DNA from 4 places in the Providencia sp. R33 genome. Region 1 is predicted to be linked to each of the others. Evidence: predicted binding sites of a transcription regulator. Region 1 holds the regulator's gene; each other region holds the start of a gene.

What was found. Region 1 encodes CRP, which controls carbon source genes, mostly activating them, when cyclic AMP is high. Its sites were predicted from a motif close to ATGTGANNNNNNTCACAT; they were not measured.
Region 2: J6836_RS11575 (CidA/LrgA family protein) is a predicted target of CRP. The motif match lies at 1,944-1,961, and genes of this name have one in related genera.
Region 3: udp (uridine phosphorylase) is a predicted target of CRP. The motif match lies at 1,923-1,940, and genes of this name have one in related genera.
Region 4: msrB (peptide-methionine (R)-S-oxide reductase MsrB) is a predicted target of CRP. The motif match lies at 2,039-2,056, and genes of this name have one in related genera.

Annotation. Positions count from the first base shown of each region.
Region 1 is NZ_CP072453.1:4,083,424-4,086,810, forward strand. It holds gene J6836_RS19140 (hypothetical protein) at 1-387, opposite strand, end outside; gene crp (cAMP-activated global transcriptional regulator CRP) at 579-1,211, opposite strand; gene J6836_RS19150 (OsmC family protein) at 1,568-1,969, shown strand; gene J6836_RS19155 (phosphoribulokinase) at 2,060-2,926, opposite strand; gene J6836_RS19160 (YheU family protein) at 2,985-3,194, opposite strand; gene J6836_RS19165 (hydrolase) at 3,191-3,387, opposite strand, start outside.
Region 2 is NZ_CP072453.1:2,458,841-2,462,227, forward strand. It holds gene J6836_RS11565 (MFS transporter) at 1-668, opposite strand, end outside; gene J6836_RS11570 (threonine aldolase family protein) at 673-1,701, opposite strand; gene J6836_RS11575 (CidA/LrgA family protein) at 2,013-2,480, shown strand; gene J6836_RS11580 (CidB/LrgB family autolysis modulator) at 2,480-3,175, shown strand; gene cdd (cytidine deaminase) at 3,379-3,387, shown strand, end outside.
Region 3 is NZ_CP072453.1:4,316,054-4,319,440, reverse strand. It holds gene J6836_RS20075 (tyrosine-protein phosphatase) at 1-762, opposite strand, end outside; gene udp (uridine phosphorylase) at 1,038-1,796, opposite strand; gene J6836_RS20065 (YidB family protein) at 2,245-2,634, shown strand; gene metE (5-methyltetrahydropteroyltriglutamate--homocysteine S-methyltransferase) at 2,691-3,387, opposite strand, start outside.
Region 4 is NZ_CP072453.1:1,306,999-1,310,385, reverse strand. It holds gene ansA (asparaginase) at 1-338, shown strand, start outside; gene pncA (bifunctional nicotinamidase/pyrazinamidase) at 350-976, shown strand; gene J6836_RS06110 (YeaC family protein) at 1,071-1,325, opposite strand; gene msrB (peptide-methionine (R)-S-oxide reductase MsrB) at 1,495-1,908, opposite strand; gene gapA (glyceraldehyde-3-phosphate dehydrogenase) at 2,264-3,259, shown strand.

The sequences.
Region 1 (3,387 bases):
TCGGTCTATGTTAATTAATTCAGCATTAGAGTTGGTGGTTTTCATAGGTGTATATTCCAGTTTAATTTTTATTGGCGTATTATTTTTTATAGTGATGTTGTTTTTAACGATATTTGATGGGGAAATTAAATCATCTTCATGATAGGTATAAGGTAATAATAGTTTTTCAACAGGTGGTGAATAGGGGAGGCGATTTAGCTCGGGTTGTGCTCTTTCTTGAAACTCACAAGTCAGAGTCGCGAAGTTTATTTTCTTATAATTCTCAGAATTGAATGTCTTAATAATACTTAAATTATCAATGATTGACGGGCTTCGGAAAACAATATTTTTATTACTTGTGTTATTCGATATTCTGGCTAATTTATTGACGTTGACATCTAATTTCACAACAAATAATCTCCTAATAATGGTTAACTCCCATTATCTTAGTTTGATTATTAGTCAGAAAAATATAAAGAAACGACACTCATTAAAAATGATATATAAAACAACCGTATTTTGGGGAAATAGCGTTATACTTAGGATATAACGCTATTCAAAAAGGTGCGCCCCACCAAGGGAGTGAGGCGAAAGGTTAATTATCGTGTACCGTAAACAACAATGGTTTTACCATGCGCGGAGATTAAGTTTTGATCTTCCAGCATTTTCAAAATACGGCCGACAGTTTCACGGGAACAACCAACGATTTGGCCAATTTCCTGACGGGTGATTTTGATTTGCATCCCGTCTGGATGCGTCATGGCATCAGGTTGTTTGGCTAGATTCAGTAACGTTTGTGCAATACGACCTGTCACGTCTAAGAAGGCGAGGTTGCCCACTTTTTCTGACGTGGTTTGTAGGCGGCTTGCCATTTGCGCAGAGAGGCGCATTAAGATATCAGGGTTAACCTGAATCAATTGACGGAATTTTTTGTAAGAAATTTCAGCAACTTCGCAGGCGATTTTTGCTCTAACCCACGCAGTACGTTCTTGCCCTTCTTCAAATAATCCAAGCTCACCAATGAAATCCCCCTGATTCAGGTAGGAGAGGATCATTTCTTTGCCTTCTTCATCTTTGATTAAAACAGCCACTGAACCTTTAACTATGTAGTAAAGGGTTTCTGCTTTCTCACCCTGATGGATCAGTGTGCTCTTGGATGGATACTTATGAATATGGCAGTGTGACAAAAACCATTCAAGAGTAGGGTCTGTTTGTGGCTTGCCGAGAACCATTAGCGTTATCCTCTGTATGTTATTGCAGCCATCCGGAAAAAGCGTACCAGAAAGGCTGGCTTTAAAGTCACTAGCTTAGCATATTAATTTGTCTTATATACCCTAAATAATAGGAAGAGCAACATTGCATCAATCGCTTTTCATGGTTAGGGTAAACAAATTGATATCAACACTATAATATAATCAAATACAACGTTGAGTTTTGATCTTAATCCTATCAACTAAGTATTGTTTGTAGCATATTCAATACAGAAAGTCTTCCCTGTATCGCTTCAGCAGAATAAAGCTGATATAACATTCATTATATCTATGGAACAATGTAGCCTTTAAATCGATTTCATTTCAAGGGGAATAAAATGGAAGCAAGAGTTAAATGGGTAGAAGGACTCTCTTTTTTAGGTGAGTCAGCGTCAGGCCACCAAGTGATGATGGATGGTAACGCAGGCGATAAAGCACCAAGCCCAATGGAGATGGTGTTAATGGCAGCGGGCGGTTGTAGCGCGATTGACGTGGTATCCATCTTACAAAAAGGTCGTAATGACATTACCGACTGTGAAGTGAAATTAACCTCCGAGCGTCGCGAAGAAGCGCCACGCTATTTCGTTAAAATTCATTTGCATTTTATTGTAACAGGGAATGAATTAACGGATAAAGCCGTTGAACGTGCGGTTCAACTTTCGGCTGAAAAATATTGTTCGGTCGCGTTGATGTTAGAAAAAACTGTGGAAGTGACCCACAGCTTTGAAATAAGAAATTAAAAATAAATTTAATTATTATTAATATATTTGAATTGAAAGATGCTTATCTTAATTAATGGTAAGCATCTTGTTTAATAATCAAAAAGCAATTTAGCTATGTTTTTGACTAATTAGTTTTTCAACTATTGGTGTCATAATTAATTCCATCGCTAAGCCTAATTTCCCTCCAGGTACCACAATAGTATTCATCGCAGAGATAAAAGAGCCTGATATCATTGATAGCAGGTAGGGAAAATCGATCTGTTCAAGCCCACGAAAGCGAATAACGATAAAGCTTTCATCTTGTGAAGGAATGGCTTTCGCTGAAAATGGGTTTGAGGTATCCACAGTCGGTACGCGTTGGAAGTTAATATGAGTACGGGAAAATTGTGGTGTAATGTAGTTAATGTAGTCACCCATCGAACGTACCACTGAATCCATTACCGCTTCTCGGGAGTGCCCGCGCTCCGTAGTGTCTCTGATGAGCTTTTGTATCCACTCTAAGTTCACGATAGGCACAACACCGACAAGTAAATCAACATGTTGCGCGACATTGTGCTCAGGTGTCACTATCCCACCGTGTAAGCCCTCATAGAACAGCACATCCGTTTTTTCGGGTAACGATTCCCAAGGGGTGAATGTACCTGGTTGTAAACCATAAGGAACTGCTTCGTCATAGGTATGTAGGTATTTTCGTGATTTCCCACAGCCCGTTTTGGCGTAATCCACCAGTGTTTGCTCAAGTAGCGCAAAGTCATTGGCTTCTGGGCCAAAATAACTAATATGGCGGCCTTGTTCTCTGGCTTTGCGGATCGCCATATCCATTTCAGGGCGAGTATAACGATGGAAGCTGTCACCTTCTAGCGTGGCAGATTGGATATTTAATTGATGGAATATTTTACGGAATGCTTGGCTAGTTGAGGTTGTGCCGGCACCGCTTGAACCAGTGATGGCAATAATCGGGTGTTTTTTGGACATAGCGGACTCCCTGTGTTGCGCTTATGGCCACTATTTCAGAAACAGCGAACGAAGCGGGTTAGCGGGCTTTAGGCATGAAATTAACGGATTCATGCAATTCTGACCAGACTAGCACAATTTCGCCAGAAACTAACTGCCGTTTCACATCGTTCACTTTATCTTGCAGGCTTTTTTCTTGGGCGCCGTAGTCGGTGCCCTCGCGTAACACATAGCTTTCAATCAGATTTTCCAGTGTTTCAGGCGCAAGCTCTCGCCAAGGAATAATCATTCTTTTTCCTTATTTAAATAAGGGGTTAGCCATTGTGGAATTCGGGTTTCTAGCCACATTTTGGGCTTTCTTAATGTTCCACTCACAAAGCCCACGTGGCCACCATGCTCAGTCATTTGATATTCCACATTTTTAGGTAAATGTGATAAATCAGGGACCACTTCAGGTGCCATAAAGGGATCATCTTTGGCAT
Region 2 (3,387 bases), 1.6 Mb from region 1:
TCATAGTGATATGCAAGATTCCTTAGTATCACACCTATCATGAAAAAAGAAACAGCACTATACAAAACAAAAACACACCACTCACTAAAGCTTGTAGATACTCTTATTTTATCATTATTACTTTTATTATATTTTTCATTATTTTTTACTCCCACTAAATATATAGCTGAAAGAAACATAATTAATGCAGGGAATAAAATAACACCAGAATATAATTTATTGTAAAAAAACTCGCCTAAAACACCACCTAATGCTGAAGATATATTAACGATAACATTTAAAATAGAAAAATTTTTCATCCTATTTGAATGCAAAGAATTTTCAGCCAAATACAAACTAGTACATATATTTGCAATTGAAAACCCTGCACCTATAATTGCAGAAAAAATAATAAATGAGCTGAAATTACTTAAAAGGTAGGTCATAGCTATCGCTAATGATGTTAGTAAATATCTCATAATGAATGTTATCTTATAGCCTAGAGAAAAAATAATATAGTGTGAAAGCAAAGAAAAACCTCTACTTACAAATAAGAATACAAATAATACAATTGCAATATCTTCTTTTATAAGTTCTTTATAGTTCAATAAATAAAGAGAGTAGAAAGGTAAAAAACTATAAAACGAAACACCAGATAAAAACCTTGGCGCTAATATTTTATTTTTCATATTTTTATTTTCTAGCCACCCCCATTGAATTAAACACTCTATTTAATTCATCCAATTTATCTTTATTTATATTTGAACTAGTAACAAACCTAATAATTTCATTCGTCCATGCTGTAGCTAAAATACCAAACTCCTTAAGTTGTAAAGCAAACTCATGTGCGTTTTTTTTATTTACCATTATAATATTGGTTTCAACTGGGTATCTTATTTCAAAAAACGGCTCTAATATTTTAGATAAATACTGGGCATTCTCATGGTCTTTTTTTATATTTACTTTGTACTCTTTTAATTTTTTTAACGCTATAAACGCCATTAGGCCAGATTGATGTAATGCACCGCCATACCACTTCCTAAGCTTTCTTGCAATTTGGATATCCCGCTCTTTTCCAATAAGCACTGAACCAAAGGGTGCACCAATTCCCTTTGAAAGACAAACATTGAGTAGGTCTATGTCTTTTACATAACTTTCTGGTGAAATATTAAGTGCCTCACATGAATTTAAAACTCTTGCGCCATCAAGATATAATGAAATTCTTCTATCATCACATAATTTTCTTAATGCCTTAATTTCTTCAATAGGGAATATACTTCCTCCATACGTTCCAATACTACTTTCTATCGAGATGACCTTAGGAGTTGCATATAAATATGACCACCTTGATTTATTATTGATAGCTTCAATGATATCTTTAACCGTTAATATTCCATTATTCGTTTTAATATTATTAATAACAAGCCCGCTAAGCGCTGATGTTGGAGAAGATTCAAAATAACAAACATGATAACCTGTTTCAGTAATTACTTCATCGCCAGGATTTGCTAATACCCTAAGACCAACTTGATTGCTCATTGTTCCAGATGGCATAAATAATGCTGATTCTTTTCCAAATAACGTTGCTGCAAAACATTCTAACGCTTTAACATATTCATCTTCATTGTAACAATCATCTCCTATCTTACAGAAATCTATGTTACTTAAATCATTGGGTAACAATTTAGTTAATGTATCACTTCTGAGATCTATATAATCCATTTATTTCCCTGTTTATTACTTGACCATGGAATTATTCTAAAACACTCTTAAATTATTTATTTAATTTATCGGTTAAACACTATAGTTCAACTACTTTTAAAATAAAAAATAATAACTGTGATATACGTAATAAATATTTAATATAATATACCTCAAAGATATTAGCTTAAAACTTTGCCTTCGTGAGTACATTGGCAGTCTGTGTATTTCAGTTTTCCATCTCAGAATGTTAAGATATTTTCTTGTGATCTATAGCACATTCCTTTAGTTAATTGTATGATGAATAGATGTCAAGCTACAGGACGGATCTCATGTCATTTAAACAGGTGCTGATAACGGGATGGCAGTATTTGCGCGCTTTCGCAATACTTTACCTCTGCCTGATTGTCGGAAACCTTATCTCTACCCTACTTCCTTTTGCCATTCCCGGCAGTATTGTCGGTATGCTCATTCTGTTTGCACTACTGGCACTGCAAATTATCCCTGCTCATTGGGCGCAACCCGGATGCAGTATTTTATTGAAAAATATGACCATTCTGTTTGTGCCTATCGGTGTGGGGATCATGAATTACTATGACTTATTGAGCCAGCAACTGATCCCGATTGTGGTTTCTTGTATGGTCAGCACCTTAATAGTCATGATAGTAGTCGCTATCAGTTCCAACTATATTCACAAAGAACGCCCTGTCATCGGCGCTAAACCTGATGAAGTTCCCCTTCCCCCTGAAGAGCCAATTTCTTCGGTAATTAATAATGATAAAACTAAGGGGAACGAATAATGTTAACGCACATTTGGTGGTCATTACCGCTGACAATTGTGGTGTTTTATCTTGCTCGCAAACTGTCAGTAAAATTTAAACTGCCAATATTAAACCCATTATTAATTACCATTGCGGTGCTTATTACCATATTGGTTATCACTAATACCTCTTATGAGCATTATTTTGCGGGCAGTAAAATCCTGAATGATTTACTGCAACCTGCCGTTGTGGCATTAGCTTTCCCTCTTTACGAGCAAATGCACCAAATTCGTGCCCAATGGAAATCCCTATTTAGTATCTGCTTTGCGGGTAGTATCGTCGCGATGTTTAGCGGTGCGGCGATTGCATTTTGGCTCGGGGCAACGCCAGATATCGCCGCCTCCGTATTGCCGAAATCAGTCACGACACCCATAGCGATGGCGGTTGCTGATTCAATTGGTGGGATCCCCGCAATTAGCGCTGCTTGCGTGCTGTTTGTGGGTATTTTAGGCGCAATGTTCGGGCACAGTTTATTTGATGCCCTACGTGTTCGCACCCATGCGTCTCGCGGGCTTGCGATGGGAACGGCTTCCCACGCATTAGGTACCGCACGTTGCGCTGAAGTTAATTACATTGAGGGGGCTTATAGTTCACTCGCATTGATGACCTGTGGGGTGATCACCTCATTAAGTGCTCCATTTATATTTCCTGTCATTTTGCATCTTTTTAGCTAATCTTATTAGTTACACACCCCGTTAATATGATGAGTAAGGGAAAACGATATTCTCTTACTTATCATTGAACACTAAAAACATGAGATATATCTCTCAATTAAAGAATTTGTTTCATATGTTTCATTTGAATTAGTGATTTAAATCACATTTCATTATGTGCTTTATTGAATAGAATGAAAGCAATTAAATAGGGAGGGTAACTCATGCATTCA
Region 3 (3,387 bases), 230 kb from region 1:
CAACTCTTCACGCTGTTTTAGGCCTAGGCCAAAATCAGCTTCCAACCACTTATCCACATTACCATATTGTTTTTCAATGCTTTTTAGAGCTGTTTGTAAGAACTCTTCACGAACTGAATACACATACTCAAACTTTTTCAGCACACTTTCACTCATGGTTTTTGCGTGTTCTTCAAGTAGGTGCTTGCGATATGGCGCTAAAGTTTCATTAGTGAGTAAATAGTCTTCCATTACTGTGTCTAGGTCAGCACCTAACGCAAATAAAACCAGCGCCGAACCTACGCCAGTACGGTCTTTCCCGACTGCACAGTGCTGAACAACCCCGCCTTTTTCTGGTTGTTGTAGCATGCTCACCAGCTGATGGTAAGCAGGGTTATTCAGTGGTAATAATTCATACAAACGGAACATAAAGGCTTGTGGATCAAATTGTTCCAATATCTCTGGCGTGAGTTTATCTAAGTTTGCGGTGACTTCTTTCGCTAATGGATTTGCTGGAGCATGAACATAATGCGCCCCTTGCCATACGACATCAGGCTTAGCAATAATTTCAACTTCGTCACGATAATCAATGATTTGAAAAAGATTTTGTGATTGTAAAACAGTTTCATCATCTTGAGTTAAACGGTCTAATGCTCCTGAACGAAACAGCACACCAGGTTTGATTTTATTGCCATTTGATAGCTTTTTCCCGCCTAAATCGCGAAAATTAATGCCACCTTTGAGTGGAAGGACGGAGGGGTGAAGATAAGGTGTTGTTGACATAATTATTCCTTTTGCCCACAGCACACGTTCAAGTTGCGAATAAAAAAGATGCAACCCAAACGATTAAAGGGCACATAATATTGATAATTGTTTTTATGACAATAACAGATCTAACGCATAAGAGGATCAGGATATTTTCTGGAAATTCATTACAAATTGTTAAAAATTTGTCGGGGTTATATCTAGAGTGAATAACTTAGGAGCAAAACTAAGCCCGCCTATTGTCTTTCCACAACCGAGTGAATTTTTAAATAGGCGAGCCAGTAAATCATTGACTACAGTAAGCGACGTGCCGCTTCAACAACAATACTTAGCACATTACCTTCTGTTTTCTTCAGTAATGTTTCATTTGGGATTTCTTGTTGTGTACGGTTAACAATGACCCCTGCAACCATACCTGCACGTAGACCTTTACTGCTTGAGCACATGGTCAGTAACGTTGCTGATTCCATTTCATAATTCATGACGCCCATATCTTGCCACTCTTTCATTGAGCCTCTGAAATGGCGCATAACACGGCCAGTATAGGTATCATAACGCTCTTGACCTGGGTAGAAGGTATCTGAAGAGGCTGTTACACCCACATGGACGGTTGCTCCCGCATCTTTTGCCGCAGCAAATAATGCATTAGTACAATCAAAATCAGCCACGGCTGGGTATTCAAGTGGTGCAAAATGCTGGCTCGCACCATCTAAACGTACTGCACCTGTAGTGACTAATACATCCCCCACATTGATATCTTCTTGGATTGCACCTGTTGTACCAATACGTAGGAAAGTACGGATCCCTAATTGTGCCAACTCTTCGACTGCAATAGAGGTAGATGGACCACCAATACCCGTTGAGCAAACAATGACAGCTTTACCATCAAGCTCACCACGCCAAGAGGTATATTCACGCAATGACGCAAGATGCACAGGGTTATCCATCAGACGTGCAATTTTTTCAACACGGTTAGGATCCCCAGGAACAATCGCGACGGTTGCACCCTGTAAGTCACTTTTCTTTAAACCTAAGTGGAAAACGTCAGACATATCAAACTCCTTTACACAATGGCATCATTGAATTGTTTAGCTGCTATTAATATAGCGATAAGTGCAGGTCAATTTAGTGATGAGTGTCTCTTTTAATGAAAGCATCATCATTTTATTTTCAATAAAATGTGATTAATGTCACATAAAAAACACCTTACAGCCAAAATCGGGCTAAGATGCAATCAGTATAGATGAATGTACGCGATTATCGAAAATGTATTAGAGAGAACTTCGCCTGCCTTCTTACTGATAAGTTACCTTATAATTTTTGGGTTAATAGCTTTCATTCAAAACATTAAATTATGTTTTTATACATTTAGTTATCGACAATGGCTCATTTTCATTGACCTGAAAAATAAATTGATCAAAATAGCGACCTACAATTTTTCGAATAATGCTCCATACTATGAATGAGAGCATCAATTGGCATGTTACCTAGGAGTCAAAAATGGGGCTATTAGATCAAATGTTAGGCATGGTTGCAGGCGATAAAATGCAACAGTTTCAATCCGTTATTAAGTGGATTGAAAACCAAGGTGGTCTGTCTGGTGTCGTTGATAAATTTAACGAGCAAGGCTTAGGTGGCATTATTACTTCGTGGATTAGCGAAGGGGCAAATTTACCGATTGATGGAAGCCAATTAATGCAAGTTTTTGGTAACGTTAATATTCAAGAGCTCGCGCAATCTGTAGGCTTAGATACACAATCAACCTCAGATTTAGTGGCAAAATACCTGCCTCAACTGGTTGACAGTGCAACACCAAATGGCGAGCTACCTGAGAGCCTTGACCTTGCTTCTATTGGCATGAACCTGTTGAAGTCAAAATTATTTGGTTAATGCGTTAACCACCGGCACATTCCAAAAGGCAGGAAACCCTGCCTTTTATCCCGTATTTAAGATGTATGCTCATTTCTTAGCAGTTTCGCAGCTTCAACCATATTAGCTAAGGCTTGGCGAGTTTCCGTCCAACCACGGGTTTTTAATCCACAATCTGGGTTGACCCATAAACGCTCAACAGGAACACGTTTTGCTGCTTTTCTGAGTAATGCGACAATCCATTCTACATTCGGCACATTCGGTGAGTGAATGTCGTACACACCTGGTCCAATTTCATTTGGATAATCAAAATTTTCAAATGCATCCAATAAATCCATATCTGAACGTGATGTTTCAATGGTAATCACATCTGCATCTAGCGCGGCAATCGAATCCATGATGTCATTGAATTCGCAATAACACATATGGGTATGAATTTGCGTGTCATTTTCAGCAATCGCGGCGCTCAGTTTAAAAGCATCAACAGCCCATGTTAAGTATGCCGTCCACTCGTCTCTACGCAGTGGCAAGCCTTCACGTAACGCTGGCTCATCAATCTGAATAATACCAATGCCTGCTTTTTGTAAATCATCCACTTCATCACGCAGCGCAAGCGCAATTTGTTTTGCGATGGTTTCACGGCTGACATCTTCACGTGGGAATGACCAACACAAGATAGTGACAGGGCCCGTTAACATGCCTTTGACAGGTTTTTCCGTTAGTGATTGTGCATATTTCGCCCATTCAACGGTAATGGCCTCTGGACGGCTAATA
Region 4 (3,387 bases), 2.0 Mb from region 1:
ATATTCTTCAGCAGCCCGTCAAAGCATTAATTCTGCGTTCTTATGGTGTTGGGAATGCCCCGCAGCAGCCTGAATTACTGCGTATTCTACGTGAAGCTACAAATCGTGGGATTATTGTCGTCAACCTAACACAGTGCATCTCAGGACGTGTAAATATGGAAGGCTACGCCACAGGGCATGCTCTCGCGGAATCAGGGGTAATTAGCGGTTATGACATGACTTTTGAAGCGGCGTTGAGTAAATTACATTACTTACTAAGTCAAAATTACACACCTGCGCTGATCCGCGAATTAATGCAAAATAATTTACGCGGTGAATTGAGCTACGCTGATGAATAACTGAGGAAATGATGAAAACGGCCTTATTGCTAGTCGATTTACAAAATGATTTCTGTACAGGCGGCTCGCTCGCCGTGAATGAAAGTGAACACGTTATAGACGTGGCCAATAAAGCAGTCACGGTTTGCCAACAAAAAGACATCACCGTCATTGCGAGTCAAGATTGGCACCCTGCGGAGCATTTAAGCTTTGCTGAAAATTCAGGTACACAAGTTGGCGATATTGGTGAACTTAATGGATTGCCGCAAGTATGGTGGCCTGTACATTGTGTTCAAGGCGGAAAAGGTGCAGATTTTCATCCCCGATTAAATACACAAGCTATCCAGGAAACGTTTACCAAAGGCGAAGACCCGCAAGTTGATAGCTATAGTGCTTTCTTTGATAACGACAAAGTGAGTCAAACACGCTTACATGCATGGCTACAAACTCAAGAGATCAATCACTTAATTATTATGGGGATTGCGACCGATTATTGCGTTAAATTTACGGTGCTTGATGCCTTAAATTTGGGCTACAGCGTCGATGTGTTAGTGGATGGCTGTCGTGGTGTTAATTTAACCGCTAATGACAGCCAGAATGCGTTAATCGAAATGGAACAGCAAGGTGCAAAACTTATCACCTTAGATGATATTGCCTAATCGAGCATTCACCTCGGCGATGTTTTCTCCTGTTCAACCTTCCGTGAGAAAACATTGCCATTTCAAATACCATTGAAAATAATACCGTTTTAAATCACTCGTTATTTTGCGGTTTGAGTGTAGCTAACATTTCCCCTTGGAACATCGTTTTGAGCTCTTGCTTGCTCTTCATGGTGATCTCACCGTTTGTCCCTACCGTCATATGCTCCGGATTATGGTTGTTGCGTGATTGCCACAGCATCACCATCTGCAAGCTATGTTCTTTTTGCTCCGCGGTTAAAGGAACCCCATCAGGCCATTTACCTAGCTCAACGGCAGTAACGAGGCGCTCATAAATCTCTGGGGTCATCACTGCAAGTAATTGCTCAATATATTTTGGGTCAACTTCTACGCTCACGGCACCGCTCCTTCGAAAATGTAAACTGACTTTTAGTTAAACTGCTTTTTTATTTTTAGCTGAATCGTTATTGCTCGCGAAGGCTGAACACAAAAAATGGACTTCAGCACCCTTCAGCTGCCTATCCACGGGTCTTCTCACCTGATTCTTCATCCAAAAAGCTTAAGGATGCTGAATTAATACAGTAACGTTGCCCTGTTGGCATAGGGCCATCTGGAAACACATGCCCTAAGTGTGCATCGCAATTTTGACAGCGAACTTCAATGCGGTGCATTCCATGAGAGAAATCTTCAATGTATTTGATGGCATGATCATTCACTGCTTCATAGAAGCTCGGCCACCCACAACCTGCATCAAATTTGGTCTCAGACATAAATAAAGGTGTACCACAGCACAGGCATTCATACACACCCTCTTTACGGTTATGCAATAATTGACCACTGAATGGCGGTTCAGTGCCTGCTTGCTGTGTAACATAGCGCTGCATCTCATTTAAATCTGAAATATCAACGTGTTGTTTATCTTTATGTGACATGACTTACCCACGTATTTAAATAGTTTGTTTGGTTGATGACTATCATACTGCATTTTTTAGCAACAAAAAATTAACAACAATATTTATAAAACTATTCTAAACTAAGAAGCATCTTACTTTCCGTTTTGATTTGTGAAGCGTATCACATATATCACTGATAGATGGTTTCATTATGCCGTACAATCCCGATAATACGTGCGGCTGTATTTGCCGCTGAAATGGCTGACAAATAAGCAGTTAGTGGTATCAGAATTGATTTTTTTCAATAATTGACACGATTCCGCTTGACGGCTGGCAAGGTTTTGGTAACTTTAACTACAACTTAATTCACGAATAAATAGCTGGTGGAAATACTATGACTATCAAAGTAGGTATTAATGGTTTTGGTCGTATTGGCCGTATCGTTTTCCGTGCTGCACAAGAGCGTTCTGATATCGAAATCGTTGCTATCAACGACCTGCTCGATGCAGAATACATGGCTTACATGCTGAAATACGATTCAACTCACGGTCGTTTCAACGGTACTGTTGAAGTTAAAGATGGTCACCTAGTTGTAAACGGTAAAAAAATCCGTGTTACTGCAGAAAAAGATCCTGCAAACCTGAAATGGAACGAAGTCGGTGTTGACGTAGTTGCTGAAGCGACAGGTATCTTCCTGACTGATGAAACTGCACGTAAACACATCCAAGCAGGCGCGAAAAAAGTTGTTCTGACTGGTCCTTCTAAAGATGACACCCCAATGTTCGTTATGGGCGTTAACCACAAAGCTTACGCAGGTCAAGAAATCGTTTCTAACGCATCTTGCACAACTAACTGCTTAGCTCCACTGGCTAAAGTTATCAACGACAAATTCGGTATCGTTGAAGGTCTGATGACCACTGTTCACGCAACAACTGCAACTCAGAAAACTGTTGATGGCCCTTCTCACAAAGACTGGCGTGGTGGTCGTGGTGCTGCTCAAAACATCATCCCATCTTCAACTGGTGCTGCTAAAGCTGTAGGTAAAGTTATTCCTGAGCTGAATGGCAAACTGACTGGTATGTCTTTCCGTGTTCCTACTCCAAACGTTTCAGTTGTTGACTTAACTGTTCGTCTGGAAAAACCAGCAACTTACGCACAAATCTGTGACGCTATCAAAGAAGCTGCTGCAGGCGAGCTGAAAGGTGTTCTGGGTTACACTGAAGATGACGTTGTATCAACTGACTTCAACGGTGAAAAACTGACTTCTGTGTTTGATGCTAAAGCGGGTATCGCACTGAACGATAACTTTGTTAAATTAGTTTCTTGGTATGACAACGAAACTGGTTACTCAAACAAAGTATTAGACCTGATTGCTCACATCTCTAAATAAGAGCTGTTAAGTAATTAGTCTGACTGAGCCGCCTATTGGCGGCTCTTTTGTATCATATCGAATACTGCATCAACATTTTTACTCACTTCATTTATCTTTAATCCATTATTCGATACTGTATAAACATG